3 regions of the Paenibacillus sp. NPDC057886 genome follow, and region 2 is predicted to be linked to each of the others. Evidence: riboswitches for the same ligand, from Rfam matches in the RefSeq annotation. Region 2 holds a riboswitch; each other region holds the start of a gene.
What was found. A riboswitch is a leader RNA that binds a small molecule or an ion and turns the genes downstream of it on or off. The one in region 2 is predicted to bind cyclic di-AMP.
Positions count from the first base shown of each region.

Region 1: it holds a riboswitch for cyclic di-AMP, as region 2 does, so the genes downstream of both, ACFVQB_RS33200 (3D domain-containing protein) here and ACFVQB_RS33830 (C40 family peptidase) in region 2, are expected to answer to the same signal.
Region 3: it holds a riboswitch for cyclic di-AMP, as region 2 does, so the genes downstream of both, ACFVQB_RS32760 (resuscitation-promoting factor) here and ACFVQB_RS33830 (C40 family peptidase) in region 2, are expected to answer to the same signal.

Region 1 covers NZ_JBHVMZ010000017.1:41,112-46,493, reverse strand. The annotation lists gene lpdD (prenylated flavin chaperone LpdD) at 26-370, opposite strand; gene ACFVQB_RS33205 (polysaccharide deacetylase family protein) at 525-1,313, shown strand; gene ACFVQB_RS33200 (3D domain-containing protein) at 1,445-2,113, opposite strand; cyclic di-AMP (ydaO/yuaA leader) riboswitch at 2,116-2,312, opposite strand; gene ACFVQB_RS33195 (amino acid ABC transporter ATP-binding protein) at 2,597-3,319, opposite strand; gene ACFVQB_RS33190 (ABC transporter substrate-binding protein/permease) at 3,306-4,769, opposite strand; gene ACFVQB_RS33185 (M20 family metallopeptidase) at 4,950-5,382, shown strand, end outside.
Region 2 covers NZ_JBHVMZ010000019.1:27,211-32,592, forward strand. The annotation lists gene ACFVQB_RS33815 (YwhD family protein) at 1-49, opposite strand, end outside; gene ACFVQB_RS33820 (M1 family metallopeptidase) at 151-2,142, shown strand; gene ACFVQB_RS33825 (hypothetical protein) at 2,157-2,999, shown strand; cyclic di-AMP (ydaO/yuaA leader) riboswitch at 3,252-3,389, shown strand; gene ACFVQB_RS33830 (C40 family peptidase) at 3,393-3,863, shown strand; gene ACFVQB_RS33835 (GNAT family N-acetyltransferase) at 4,255-4,749, shown strand; gene ACFVQB_RS33840 (c-type cytochrome) at 4,900-5,259, shown strand.
Region 3 covers NZ_JBHVMZ010000016.1:13,435-18,816, forward strand. The annotation lists gene ACFVQB_RS32750 (HD domain-containing protein) at 1-843, shown strand, start outside; gene ACFVQB_RS32755 (TatD family hydrolase) at 1,176-1,946, shown strand; cyclic di-AMP (ydaO/yuaA leader) riboswitch at 2,188-2,441, shown strand; gene ACFVQB_RS32760 (resuscitation-promoting factor) at 2,715-3,899, shown strand; gene rnmV (ribonuclease M5) at 4,055-4,600, shown strand; gene rsmA (16S rRNA (adenine(1518)-N(6)/adenine(1519)-N(6))-dimethyltransferase RsmA) at 4,605-5,382, shown strand, end outside.

The DNA.
Region 1 (5,382 bases), on a different contig from region 2:
TTTAGCCTACTTAGCCTAGATGGAACTATTGAATAAGTCGACCGGTTTGGCAAAGTTCTTCATCAAGCAGCTTCTCTGCAGTCTGCACAATCTCATCAATCTGCATCCGCGTAATTGCATCAAAGTGAATCCCCAAAATTACAGTCACTGTTACTTTTAATTGCAGGGCAGCCTTACGTGCGAGTCTTTCACACAGTTCTTGTTCCTTATGCCCTGGAATATGCACCGTAGCCCCACTCACCCGTTCACGGTCCGGATAAAATGTCGCTACTGCCCCAATATGTGATCTTCCTCCAGTTACCATAAATACCTTGTCTTCCCCTGCCTCAATCACCTGTAAACGAACGGAATTTAAGTCGTATGTACTCATCCTGCTCCACCTGTCCTTTTCAATATGTAATATATATGGAGGAATTATGGCTCCGATTTAATGAATCAGCAATGAAACATCTCACATCATGCATAAATACGGAAAGCCCCGGGCATACCAAAGAGAACGCAATTTGGGAAAAGGAGGCACTAACATGCGTATACGCCTCATCATGTTATCCATCATGGTCATTCTTCTGGGAGGAAGTTACGCTCCTGCTCAGTTATGGGCTTCTTCAAGCCCGCAAACCGAACCTGCTTCGAAGTCTGATTCTTCCGAAGAGGAACAGCTGACACTGGGACAGCTCAGGCAGAAATATGCAGATACGTTCAAAACCAATGGCCCCTCAATTAAAAAGGTCGCACTGACTTTTGATGACGTACCTGACCCTCGGTTCACCCCACAGGTGCTGGATATTTTGAAAAAATACAAGGTACGGGCTACGTTTTTCATTGTGGGACATCGCGCTGAGAAACATCCGGATTTGGTGAAACGCATGGTGAAGGAAGGACATATTGTTGGCAATCACAGCTACAATCACCCGGAGTTCAGTAAGCTGTCCATGAATGCATTTCGCAAACAAATCTTACATACCGGGGATATTATTCGTAATCTGGCGGGTTACACACCCAAAATGATTCGTCCACCCTATGGCGATATTAACGAGCAACAGCTGCAATGGGCAGCCAAACAACATTACAGCATTGTGAACTGGAACGTCGATTCCCTGGACTGGAAGGGCCTTTCCAAAGAGGAAGTCAAACAAAACATCCTGTCGGCCGTCAAACCGGGTTCCATTGTTCTGCAGCATGCAGGAGGCGGTGTCGGATCGAAGTTGAGTGGGTCCATCGAGGCGTTGCCTGAAGTCATCGAGGAATTGCGAAACCGCGGGTACGAGCTGGTGACTTTGGACGAAATGCTGGAACTGCCAAAGGGCAAATAGGTTAAGATTCCAGAAGGCGGATATTCAAAAGGGTGTCCTTCAATCACATTATCGTGATTGGAGAACACCCTTTACTGTTTAATTAGATTCAGTTGGAGTCACATATGATGATGTGCAGCTACGCTTTGATTTTATTTCAAGATGTAAAGTTCAACATCCTGAATACCAAATGTGCTCACGGATTGCTTGCTGCCAGGAATAAAGATATCGATCTTGTGACCTTTAATGGCACTGCCCACATCACGAGCCGTAGCGACAAATGCCTGTTTTGGCAGTCCTGGATGTGTATGACCTGTCACCAGTACCTTTGTACCCAATGGAATGATACTTGGGTCCACTGCAATGGTACCCAATTCAAGCGGATTACCAAAGTAGTCCACAGCACCCCATCCTCCATTTTCGGAAGCGTCCGCAGAGTATGCTGTTGCTTTTACGTCAACAGCTTTGCTGTAATCAAACGTTTTTCCCCAGGCTTGAACAACCTTACTATCTGCATTAACGTCAAGACTTGCGGCAGTTACCGTTTTGGCCTCCGTTTTAGCTGCAGCAGCAGAAGCTGTGTTCGTTGTTTTACCAGGAATCGTAACTTTCAAACCACCATAAATGTTGTAAGCTGAAATGTCATTGTTAGCTTTAATAAGAGCGTTAAGTCCAACTCCATATTGTTTGGATAAGGTGTAGAAGGTATCCCCCTCTTTGGCCACATGAACTGAATCAGCATGAGCCGGAACGGCCTGGATGAGCATTGCTGCTGTCAGCAATGCTGTTGCTGTTTTGGCTATACGTTTCTTGTTAATCATGGTCTTCCTCCCTCATTATGCCTGCGAAGTTAGTTGTCGGATTCGGATGGAGGAAACCACCCTATAGGTTCAATTACATTAAGAATTTATGTAGCCCTAATTCACCCCAAGCCGTGTGCAAATGATTCTTCCCCAAGCACACTCTGCATCGTTACATCCCCCACACTCCCAACTCCGGAAGTTTCGGCAGGAACAAATATATCACAATTTTGTAACCAATAGTCGTAGTAAATGTTACCATCTGGCTAAATCACTTCAACATTTATGCTGAATTCAAGCGGCTTTTTCAAAAAATTGTCTATTTGAGCTTATATCTTTGATGACAGAAACGTTACTTTTTATGTAAATCCGTGCGTGTCCTCACATAACAAAACAATCCCTGCCGACGGGTCATCGACAGGGATGTATGAGGGGATGAAATTCTCATCCGCAGTATAGATTTTGTATTTTCATCTTGATCTTCATCCATAATGACTTGATGTATTAGAGCACTTTAGCGAGGAAGTCACGTGTACGTGCATGCTTGGGCTCACCAAACACTTCAGCAGGCGTTCCTTCTTCTACAATAACCCCGCCATCCATAAACAGGATGCGGTCACCCACTTCGCGTGCGAAGCCCATCTCATGCGTTACAATAACCATAGTCATGCCGCCCTCTGCAAGCCGCTTCATGACATCCAGTACTTCACCGACCATTTCAGGGTCCAGTGCTGAAGTAGGCTCGTCAAACAGCATGACATGCGGCTGCATCGCAAGAGCTCTTGCAATGGCTATCCGTTGTTTTTGTCCACCGGACAGCTGATTTGGATAGGCGTCTTTTTTGTCAGACAAGCCAACCGTCTTGAGCAAATCTGCACAGATTTGTTCCGCTTCGTGTGCAGACTGTTTTTTCACTTTAATGGGAGCAATCGTAATGTTCTGCTGCACCGTTTTGTGCGGGAACAGATTGAAATGCTGGAATACCATCCCCATTTTTTCACGAGTCGCATTAATGTTATGTTTGGGGTCAGTGATCGAAACTCCCTCGAAGTCAATCTCACCGGAAGTAGGCTGCTCCAGTAGGTTCAGACAACGTAAAAAGGTACTTTTCCCCGATCCGGACGGACCGATGACCACGACGACCTCGCCTTTGCCAATTGTTACGTTAATGCCCTTGAGCACATCGTTATTTCCATATGATTTGTGTAATTGTCTAACGTCTATCACTTGCACTCAACTTCCTTTCCAGTCGACCCAGCAGCTTGGACAAAATGAACGTCAGCACAAAGTAAATGGCCGCTGCAATCAGGAATGGATTCATTCCTTGGTACGTAATGTTTTTTACTACACTTGCCTGGTACATAATGTCCACCATACCAATAACCGAGATGATGGAGGATTCCTTGATAATGGTCACGAACTCATTACCGATCGCCGGCAACACCGCTTTGAACGCTTGTGGAAGCACAATGAAGCGCATTGCCGCACCTCTACCCATTCCCAGGGAACGAGCTGCTTCCAACTGGCCTCGATCCACACCCTGTATACCAGCGCGGAAAATCTCGGCAAGATAGGCACCACTATTAATGGATAGTGTGATAATCCCCGCCTGAAGCGGCGTAAAATTAATACCAAGTGTCAGTGCAAGTCCATAATAGATAATCATCAACTGAACCAACATCGGTGTACCACGAATAACCTCAACGTAAGCTGTTCCAATCCAACGCAGAATTGAGACGTCATGCAGACGGAACAGACAGATGATCAAACCGATAATTACTCCGAATATTACACCGAGTGCAGACAGTAAGAGAGTGTAACCTACACCTGTTGCATAGAAGCTTTTGTACTGCCAGAACACTTCGAAAATGTTTTGACTTTTGTTCACCTTGTCTGCCATCAACTGGCTTGCTTCGGTAACCAACTGATCGATTTTATTTTCGCTTTTCAGACGTTCCAGCGTTCCGTTCACTGCATTCAGCAATTCCGTATTGCCTTTGCGAATCCCGATTGCCGCTTCGACCTGCTCTTCATCTGGAATAGCCGGAGCTAGTCCAATAACATCATCCAGATAACCTGCAGCTACCGTATCTTCGACGATTGCAGCATTCACACGATTGGTCTGCAATTGCAGCACGATATCGGATATTTTATCAAGTGCTGTCAGTTTTGCGCCTGGGATTCCCTGGCCAATCGTTTCCTGAATGGAGCCTTTTTGAACTCCAATCTTTTCATTTTCCAGATCAGCCATGGTTGGATATTTATCTTTATCCTCATTGCGAATCATGATGACTTGCTTCGATTTATAATAGGTATCGGAGAAGTCGATACTCTTTTTACGCTCATCCGTTGGCGTCATTCCCGAGATGACCATATCCACACGGCCACTCTGCAACGCAGGAAGAAGTCCGTCAAAACCCATATCCTCTATTACAAGTTCTGCGCCAAGATCGGCAGCAATTTCTTTAGCAATGGAAATATCAAATCCGACAATTTGGTCTTTACCATCAATGACTTTATGAAATTCATATGGTGCAAAATCGGCACTTGTTCCGAGCACCAGCTTTTTACTGCCTGAATTGCCTGTAGTTCCCGTTGCCGACGCAGCAGGTGCAACCATAGTTAGCAAGATCACAAAAGCTAGCAGCATCATGGTGTAACGACTAATCAATTTCAACCCTGTTCTCCCCTTATAATACTTTGTATGCTTTCTGTTGTTGATGCCTGAGTCATTATAAAGTAGAATGCATGATTATGCAATGCATTTCGACATTACAAATCCTGACTCGTTTCTGAAAAATAACCGCAACTATGATATAATTATTGAATTATTTTCATTTTTGCTAAGGAGTCCACCATGACACATACCAAAACACAAATTCTAACTGTAATTGATCAATATGCTTCCCGTTTTAAGGAGATTTCATCATACATTGGTGCCAATCCCGAACTTGGGAACGAAGAATATCTCGCCTCTGCTCGGTTGAAAGAAGAACTTGCCTTCCATGGTTTTTCCGTAGAAGCTCCTGTCCTTGGCTTGGACACCGCATTTATCGGTACGTATACGGCTTCCAAGCCAGGTCCGACTATTGCCCTGTTATGTGAATACGACGCACTACCGGAAATCGGTCATGCTTGTGGGCACCATCTAATTTGCATGATGAGCCTCGGAGCTGCGGTAGGTCTGAAGTCCATACTGGATGAAGTGGGCGGAACATTGAAAGTGTTCGGTACACCAGCGGAAGAAACGCGTGGCGCTAAAGTGCCTATGGCTGAAGCAGGTTTATTTG
Region 2 (5,382 bases):
CGATATTCAAGGCAATCTGTTTTTTGCCGTTTTGCTCGTTTTGGTCCATGTTTATAGCCTCCAAGGGTTGATACAAATATTTTAACTAATAATCGCCCCAATGCAAACATATACATGCTGTAGATGCTTGTCAACGGGAGGTATTTAACGATGATTCCACGACGCGCCAAGAGCTGGCTCACCGCAATTATAACCCTGTGTGTAGTTGCCGGGGGGATATGGCTTGGTCTGGGTTCCACACGCTCCATTCATTCTGACTTGCCTGCGCTCGCCCCGGAATCGGGCAAGCCTACGGCACCCGTCAAAACCCAAACATCTCCGGAAAGTATACAGACACCTACCGCTGAAGTGTTCAGCAACCGCGTAGTGGAATATCACATGGATGTGAAGCTGGTAGACGGAAATGTACTGCAAGGGACTCAGACGATAACCTGGACACATCCAGGTAAGAAAACCGTCAGCGAGCTTTATTTTCACATGTATCCCAACGCCTTCTCTTCTGCCGACACCACTTTTATGAAAGAATCCGGGGGAAAGCTTCGCGGTGATGTCATGCCCACGAACGGTTATGGTTCCATGCATATTACAGAAATGAAAACAGAGGACGGGCTTTCTCTCTTGCATCGGCTGCAGTATGTGCAACCGGATGACGGAAACATGAAAGATACTACCCTCATTAAGGTACGGCTGCCCAAACCCGTTAAAGGCGGCGAAAGCATCACACTTCACACCCGATTCGAGGTCAAGCTACCGAAAATTTTTGCCCGTATGGGAACAGCAGATAACTTTGTTATGGCAGGTCAATGGTTCCCTAAACTTAGCGTATATGAGCCAGCAGGCACGCGAGGTCGAACGACCGAAGGCTGGAATCTGCATCAGTATCACGGCAATTCAGAGTTTTACGCTGATTTCGGTATCTATAGTGTGCGTATTCGGGTACCGGAAACATACAAAGTGGCTGCTACTGGATTCCCAACCCAGCAAGCTGTTGTGAAGAACGGCGAAAAAATATATCAGTTCTATGCCGATGATGTGCATGATTTTGCCTGGTCAGCCTCTCCTGATTTTGTTTATGCGGAAGAGCCCTTCTCTGCCCCCAATGTGCCAGGCGTTCGAATCAAGCTGTATCTCGACCCTGCTCATGAGGATCTGAAGGAACGTTATTTCTACGCCGCCAAAGCAGCACTATCCAATTATAGCAAGTGGTTTGGCCCTTATCCGTATTCCACATTGTCCATCGTTGTCCCGCCCAAATCGGGGAATGGCGCAGGGGGAATGGAATACCCTACCTTGGTCACCGCCTTCGGTGCGGATGATTCTGCTCCTGGTTACGATCTGGAACGCACGGTTGTGCACGAGATTGGGCATCAGTATTTTTACGGCATGGTCGCCAGTAATGAATTTGAAGAGGCTTGGCTGGACGAAGGATTCACCTCCTATGCAGAAGATAAACTGATGGAACAGGAATACGGACTTATCCCGAATCTACCCGTACAATCAGGTCTCATTACTTCTCCAGCTTCACTAACACAGGACTCCTGGAAGTTTGATTCCCAGAATCAATATGCTGCCAACGTATACACACGAGGCAAGCTTGTATTACTCGGGATAGAACAGCAGGTTGGTGCAAAAACAATGGAACGTATTCTCTCGACCTACGTGAAGAAATACCGTTTCAAACACCCTACTTCGTCTGATTTTCAAAAGGTAGTGGAGCAAGTAACCCGTACATCCTGGACCGATTATTTTAATCAGTATGTATACGGAGACGGCATGGCTGACTTTGCAGTGGAGAAGATCGCAATCAACCCTATCCTGAAAGACGGCCAAACGTTGTACGAGTCGTCGGTTACATTGCAGAAAAAAGGCAGTGAATATAAGAAGGTGCCTGTTCGAATTATGTTCGAAGATGGGAAAACCATGACGAAAGAATGGAATGGCAGCGAGGAGCGCATTACTTACAAACTGACCTACACTTCCCCTGTTTCCTGGGCTATGACTGATCCGCTATACACGATTGTGCTGGAGAACCATCATATGAACAATTTTCTGAAAGCCGGACTGGATGAGCCAACCAAATCCCGCTGGAGCATGAGTGCAACCAAAATTATAGAAGCCATATTCGGAAGTCTGTCATGGTGAGGTGGATGGATACAGTGAAAGTAAAAATACGCGAAGGCTGGTTTCTCGTCCGTCAGCATATGTTCATTGCAGCACTCTTATTTCTCTATCAATTAGTATGGGGATACTTTCTTTATCGAATGGTACAGTCCGCTGTGGTTCCGCTGCTCCTGCGTTATCCTGACCCTGATGCAGGGGAACTCAGTACGATTTTATTCAAAATGGAGAGCCAACTCAGCCTGACAACGAATCCGGAGGTCCATCGCTATTTATGGATTTTAGGGGCTATGCTGCTGATACGGATGCTGATTAGCCCTCTCATTCAGGCAGGGCTGCTCTACTCGCTCCAGCATTATAATCATTCGGAAGAGCGCATTCCTTTCATTCGTGGCATTAAAAATCTGTGGAAACCGATGCTGTTGCTCCACACCATTCGCACCCTTTTGCTACTGCTACCGGCTTATTGGCTCGCACCAAAGCTCTATTCCATCTTTATGGAAGGTTTTCATTCCCTCCATCTGCTCTTGCCTGGAATTCCCTATATTGCTGGTTGGATTGTATACGGGTGGGTTATCCATCATGTCCTGCTCTACATGCAGTTTGGTATCTCGGCTCCTGATGGGGAAGGTGGAGCGCGTGGTACGTTTCAAGCTCTATGGATTGCAATACGCCAGGTCATCACTCTAATAGGCATTGCTGTCCTGCTGGGCGGACTTCATCTGCTGGTCTTTGGTGCCTTTACTTCTACTTCATGGTTAGTAACGGGCTTAACTGGCCTTATACTACAACAGACGTATCCACTTGCCCGGTGCTTGCTGAGCCTGTGGAAAATATGCGCCCATTTCCGGTTATGGCAGTCCAACTCGGTCAAGGATTAACATGAACAGCTAAAAATGGTTACCATCTCTATGTAAAGTTGTATTCATCAAATGCCGTTAATCAAGCAAACCTCGACCTTCCCCCGTCAAAGGTCGAGGTTTTTTTTGCTAATTTTGTTGTTAAACGTTGCCAAAGTGTTATACCTCTGTTACAATAATCGCAGTGAGTTTTTAGTAACAACTTTGTAATCTTTACCTTCATATTTGTAACTACTTAAAATTTAAACGTCATTTCTTGATTTCGCAGGTGCATAACTAGCATAGCCAAATTCCTAGCACCTGGGAAGCGGGGGAACCAGTTATGGGTGAATTGATCTTGCAACAGAGGGATCATAGGGGACCTTCAACCGAATCCTTAAGCTAACCTCGCAGGCATTGGAAGGGGTATATCTCTTGTTTAAGAAGAAATTAACCGCAGCTGTACTCAGCCTCACATTCGCATTATCGCTTGGAGCAGGCAGCGCATTCGCAGATTCAAAAATGGACCAAGTCATTGATTCAGCAATGGGAACTACATACAAAAGCGGAGGAACAACGCTTAACGGCTTTGACTGCTCTGGGTTCACAAGTTATGTATTCGACAAGCTGGGCATTGATCTGGCTCGCCAATCGAGTTCACAATTCGACATGGGCGATTCGGTTTCCCGTATGGAAATGAGACCAGGTGATCTGGTATTCTTCAATACAACGGGCAAAGGAGTCTCGCACGTAGGGATCTTTGTAGGGAATGGAAAGTTTGCACACTCCTCTTCTTCCAAAGGAGTTACAATTAGCGAATTAAGCGAAAGCTACTGGGCCAACCGCTATGTTGGCGCTAAACGGATTATGAGCACGGACGCATATGAGACATTGGCCATAGACTAGGGACAAGGTGAGCAACGTCATGCTGTAACAATACACTACTGTAACGAAGCATAATAGAACCGTCTGGTACATTCTCCGCAGGAATGTATCCGGCGGTTTTTTTGTGCTTCGTTTCCTTTAACGTATTCGGGATAGCTATCAAAACTAACTTTAACTTTTTTAGAGCTATTTTTCGTTGCTTCGTCCGTGCTCTTATAATGTTTTTACCCATCCCACTATAATATAAACGAAATTACCGGAACTTTTGTTTCACTTTTTTTCTAAAACGGGGGCTTGCCAAATGAACGCCTCTTTTGTAGAGTGAAAACAAGCTTAGATATGGAATGACATATGTATATGGACAAATCAAAATCATTATAGCTTGTTCACAATGAGAGGAGCGTGCAGTTGTATGGATGAAGCCCCTGTGACGTTTCACGTTGTGCCCATGCAAGAAAAACATGCGGAGCTAATCTGCGATTGGCAGTATGACCCGCCTTATAATATTTATAGCTGGCTGCCTTGGGAGCAGATGAAAGCACTTGAAGTCGAATTCGGGGATCCCCATCTACGGAAGGAACAATATGCGGTAGTGCTGGGAGAGGATCATCAGATTTGCGGTTTTGCTCAATACTTCCCACTTGAAGGCGTCACCCGCATTGGACTTGGCATGCACCCTGAACGCTGTGGTCATGGTCAAGGAACGGCTTTTGTCTCGGCCATTGTGCAGGAAGCAATTCGTCGGAACCCTGCAAACGAAATTGATCTGGAAGTTCTGACCTGGAATGACCGGGCCATTCGCGTCTATTTCAAAGCCGGATTTGTTACACAGGATACATATGAACGACAGACGCCTAGCGGTTTGAAACCTTTTTACTGCATGGTCTATGAAGGTCCACGCGAATAAATAGGGCTTGAAATCACCCTAAAAAGTCCCCGGTTATGTGATTAGTTCAAAAAATTACCACAAAATGCTATGATGTCACTACAGGTTCCGTTATAATGATATGGATAGTTTCAAGTTAGATGATCTTTCATTCTGGAGGGGACATAAGGGATGCACAAATGGATCATGAGCGGGGTATTTTTTGCAGCGTGCGCTTTAGCTATTGTACTAATGTTTACGCTTCCAGGGAAAGAGGAAGTTGCAAAAGAAGCGAAACCGACGATGCCACAAGTTACAATGGATGCAGGACAGGCTGAGGCACTAGTCAAAGCAAACTGTATTACCTGCCACGGTGATCAGCTTCAAGGGGGCATGGGCCCTAGTCTGCAGAAGATTGGTAGCCAGGACGATGTGGAGAAGATTTATACGACCATTGTCAAAGGTAAAAGCGGCGGTATGCCTTCGTTCAAAGACAAGTTAAAGGATGAAGAAATCGCGAATATTGCGATGTGGCTGGCGGAGAAGAAGTAATCCAAAACGTTCAAGGCAGTCAGTTTGTGGGGGGTTGCACGTGTAGTAAGTGCGGTGGCTTCAATCGCCCCTTGCTCTTTACGCTTGCTCTACACCACTCTGACGCTAGACGCACAACGTAAG
Region 3 (5,382 bases), on a different contig from region 2:
GTGGCTTCTGTTATTCAAAAAACGTATGAGCAGCCTATTGTCGTTAATTTGGTTACCAGTCCGCTCGATGCGGACCGCATGGATTACTTGCTTCGGGATGCCTATTTTACAGGTGTAAACTATGGGACGATCGACCTTGACCGTATCCTGCGTATGCTGCGTCCATATCACGGACGAATCGTGGTCAAGGAGTCGGGCATGCACGCCGTGGAGGATTACTTGATGTCCAGGTACCAGATGTACTGGCAAATTTACTTTCATCCGGTTACCCGAAGTTCGGAAATTGTATTGCGGCAAATATTTAAGCGGGCAAAAAGTCTCATACAGCAAGGTTTTCAATTCCGCTTCATGATCGATCCACTGCCCCAGTTATTCGATGGAGATCTATCAGTGGATGAATACTTGCAACTGGACGAAGCTTTGATTCAGACGGCGTTTATGCAGTGGCGCAAAGAGGACGATGCTGTTCTAAGTGAGTTATGCGAACGTTTTATAGATCGCAAATTATATAAGTATGTAGAGATTGAACAGATCGACGTAAACATGATTGAAGAGATTCGGGAAGCCTTCACTGTAGCAGGTCTTAATCCCGAGTATGATCTGGAAATTGATTTTCCAACGGATAATCCGTATGATGTGTTTCGTCCGGATGAATCGACGGACAAGCAGATTCTGCTGCTTGATCGGCAAGACAAGTTACATGAGTTGTCAGAAGTGTCCGACATTGTCCGTTCAATCAGTGGTCTTCATCGCGGAAAGCATCACTTGTATTATCCCGAAAATAAGGTGGATGCGATTGTTCATGAATTACCGTCCCATATACGCCCCTATTTCTCACATTAAAATGATGCGCAATGCTGCTCATGAGTCATGATGCAAAAAGCTTTCTAAAAGAGTTATTTTTCATGATACAGTAATCTGCTTTAATGGAGAGTACATGTAGATCGACATAATTTTGTAATCAGAGCAATTAGAATACAACCCGGATGCCTAAAAACAAGCAACATATAGATATGAAAGAACTTGTTCGCTCTACATGTTGTGCTGAATGAACTATTGGAATGAAATATAGATAAAAGCATGATCTAATTAGTAATATTAATGTTCTGGTTAAGATCCGCAGGATGGATTAAAAAGAGATCGTCGTTTATTCGACATGAAGGGAGAAATACAGCATGATGTTGTTCGACACACATACACACCTGGATGCACCACAATTCGACGAGGACCGCGAGGAAATGATTCAGCGTGCTGTGGATGCAGGCGTTGGTCGCATGATTAACGTGGGCTTTAACCGGGAGACCATTCCATCCACGATGAAGCTGGCTGAAACCTATGATTTTATATATGCTGCGGTAGGTTGGCACCCAGTGGATGCAATCACGATGCAGGAGGGTGATCTGGAATGGATTGCATCTTTATGCAAGCATGAAAAAGTGGTAGCCATTGGTGAAATTGGTCTAGACTATTATTGGGACACTTCACCGAAAGAGGTTCAACATCGCGTATTACGACAACAAATTGGTCTGGCCCGTGAGTTGAATATGCCGATTGTCATTCACAACCGGGATGCGCATGAGGATATTGTAAAGATCCTGCGTGAAGAGAAAGCTGGAGAAGTAGGCGGTGTCATGCATTCCTTCTCTGGCAGCTGGGAAACGGCGAAAATGTGCCTGGATTTGGGTTTTCATCTATCCTTCGGAGGGCCCATCACGTTCAAAAATGCGAAGCAGCCCAAAGAGGTACTTGAGAAGGTTCCTATGGACCGATTTTTCATCGAGACAGACTCGCCTTATTTGACACCTCACCCTTATCGTGGAAAACGAAATGAGACAGCGCATGTACGTCTGGTTGCAGAAGCAGCTGCGGAAATTAAAGGCATTTCGGTAGAGGAAATTGCAGCAATAACGACCAAAAATGCCATGGAACGATTTGGGATTCGTTAAAATATCGAGCAAAACGGGTGAAAAAGTGAGTTAAGCGGAGTTAATTTGCTTTTTGATCCAAATAAATCAAGAATATTACAATATTTTAACCAAATATTTAGAAAAACGTACTTGAACAACGCTTTACAACATGCATAGAAACAGGATATCATCTTTTCAGTGAATTGTTGTGCGGAAAATTGGATAGATGTTCGGGGGATGAACAAAGGGACACTTTCCGATGAAACAACATTACTTTCATGAATCAGTCTCGCTGAGTCTCCGTTAACGGAGAGCGGGGGAACCAATAGGGCTTAAACATCGGTGATTGCAGCCGATGCGCAACATGCGCTGACCCAAAAGCAGCGTATGAATCTGCGAAGCCGTATTTGATTTCTTCTTTGGGTCTCGGGGTGAATTCAAGGGCGTCCGCCATGAGCGGATGACCGGAGATAGGGCGGCTCTCTTTCGCCCGAACCCGACAGCTAACCTCGCAAGCGGAAAAAGAGAGGCAACCTCGTGCATGAATTTCCGATATTCAGAATCATTCGGAAGCCACGAAAGAGTTCCTCTTAAACTCTTTCTTTGGCTTTTTTGTTTTTGAATAAAAGAAATACTGTCATCATACGGTAAGTATTCAGGAGGATGACATCATGTTGCGAAGATTGATTCATGGTGCAGAACCGGATTATGTTGGTCCGATCTGTGTTCTGTAGAAAATTTGGTATAGTCGCGTCAAAGACATCATGCATTACTTTAGACGGCGAGGCTATGAAGGAGGACGGAGAAGTGGGCACATTCCAACCAGAAGAGACCCATGAGTCACGATCATCCAGTAAGTCTTTCGCGTTGCGGTGGAAGCATGAGAACTTGCGTCAAATGGCATTGATCGCGATTTTCTCAATTGCGCTTACAATCATGATCTTGTTAGTCGTTTACGGTCAGGCCGGGAAACAAATTTCACTGGTTATTGATGGCAAAGCTCAAGCGGTAGAGACTCGTACAGGAATGCTTCAGGAAATGCTGGAGGAGCAGTCAATCACAGTCAGCCCTCACGATCAGGTATCCATGCCCTTGAATGGGGCCATCACAGATGGAGACCGCATCGTTATTGAGCGGGCCGTTCCAGTTAATATTACGGCAGACGGGGACACCAAGACTCTGTATACAACCGATTCATCGGTAAAAGATGCGATTAAAAAATCAGGTATTCAGATTGCGAGTGAAGACAAAGTATATCCTGCGCTTGGAACCACCATTGAAGCGGATATGAAAATTCGTGTAGTGCGGGTAACAAAGCGTACGGTGGAAGTGGAACAGCCGATCGCTTATAAAGTGATCAAAACGGCTGACCCTAGCTTGTACAAAGGCGACAATCGTGTCGTTGTGAACGGTAAAGAAGGCACACTTGTACAGCATATTGAAAAGGTGTTCCAGGATGGAGAATTGGTCTCCAAAAAAATGGTGGGTAAATCGGTCGCAACGAATCGCGTCGACAAAGTGATCGCCGTTGGTACCAAAGTCAAACCTGTTGTGAAAGAGCCAGTGATTCAGACGGTATCGGCGCAGACTTCCACGACAAAAACAGCAACAACCACGAACTCGAAGGAAACCGCTGCCTCGGGCAGCAAAGTGATTACCGTCTCAGGCAGTTCTTTTAAATATTCAAAAGTTTTGAAAAATGTATCCATGACGGCATACTCTTCTGAAGAGCCCGGTATCGGCACAAAAACAGCATCAGGTACTCGGGTAACCGAGGGACGTACCATTGCAGTTGATCCCAAAGTCATTCCAATTGGCTGGTGGGTGTATATCGAGGGCCTTGGCTTCCGTCGTGCGGAAGACACAGGTGGTGCCATTAAAGGCAACAAAATTGATGTGTATTATGATAGTGTGAAGCATGCCCTGAACTTCGGACGGAAGAAAGGCAAGACGGTATATGTAATTGGTCCGGTGAAGCCGGAAGCGAACTAAAATCGTTTTACTTTGAATTGGGAATGCTATAAAATAGTTGCATGAATGATTCATGCGGAATATGCGGCGGAGGGGTCTGAATTCAGTCTCCCCCGCCTTTTGGCAGAGAAGAGGATATTCCTCTTCTTTTTGCGTTAGAAAGGAAGAAATGGAACATGATAAAAGAAGTGATTGTGGTGGAAGGCCGTGACGACACCGTAGCCGTTCGACGTGCGGTTCAGGCAGATACGATCGAAACTGGTGGATCGGCCATCAACCAGCGCATTCTAAAGCGGATTGCACTTGCTCAAGAGAGACGTGGTGTTATCGTACTGACAGACCCGGATCATGCTGGTGAACGTATTCGTAAAATCATCGCCAATAAAGTGCCTGGTTGCAAGCATGCTTTTATTCCGGAGGCCGATGCTACTCGTAAAGGTGACATCGGAGTGGAGAACGCCTCACCGGAGGCCATTCGTCATGCACTGGCACGCGTGCACACGTCATATGAAGGCGCACCCAGTCTGATCGATTGGGAGGATCTGATTGCGGCGGGACTGATTGTGCACCCACAAGCTGCTGCACGTCGTATGGAGATGGGCAATTTGCTGGGCATTGGTTATTGCAACGGCAAGCAGTTCCACAAGCGGTTGAGTGTATTCCAGATTACCCGGGAAGAGTTCTCCGAAGCATTATCGCAAATTGAACGTGAAGGATTGTGAGCGTATGAAAGGCATGGAAGAAACCGTAGAGATTGCAACACCCAAACGAACCAAAGAAATTATTCAAAGACACGGATTTTCATTCAAGAAGAGCCTGGGTCAGAACTTTCTGATCGATCAAAATATATTGAACAAAATTGTAAATGCAGCTGATCTGGACGAGTCCAAGGGCGCACTTGAGATCGGACCAGGTATTGGCGCACTCACAGAACGTCTGGCTCGGGTAGCCGGTCCTGTAACGGCTGTAGAGATTGATCAGAGATTGATCCCGATTCTGGGTGAAGTGATGCAGCCTTATCCGAACGTTCGTGTGCATCACGGGGATGTGCTGAAGCTGGATCTGGCTGATTTGTTCCGCACGGATTTTGGAACGGTAGATAAAGTGAGTGTTGTTGCCAATCTGCCTTATTATGTAACGACGCCAATCATGATGAAGCTGCTCGAAGAGAAGCTGCCTGTAGACAGCATTGTAGTCATGATTCAGAAGGAAGTGGCTGAACGCATGGCTGCTTCACCAGGATCAAAGGACTATGGCAGTCTCAGCATTGCGGTTCAGTACTACAGTATGCCGGAATTGGTCTGTATTGTGCCACCGACGGTCTTTATTCCCCAGCCTAATGTAGAGTCGGCTGTAATCAAGTTGAAGGTGCGTGAGCAACCGCCGGTTGAAATTCCTAACGAGGCACATTTCTTCGAAGTGGTACAGGCTTCCTTTGCGCAGCGTAGAAAAACAATCTCCAATAATCTGAAAGCTCGTTTCTTCACGAAAGAGAACAGAGAAC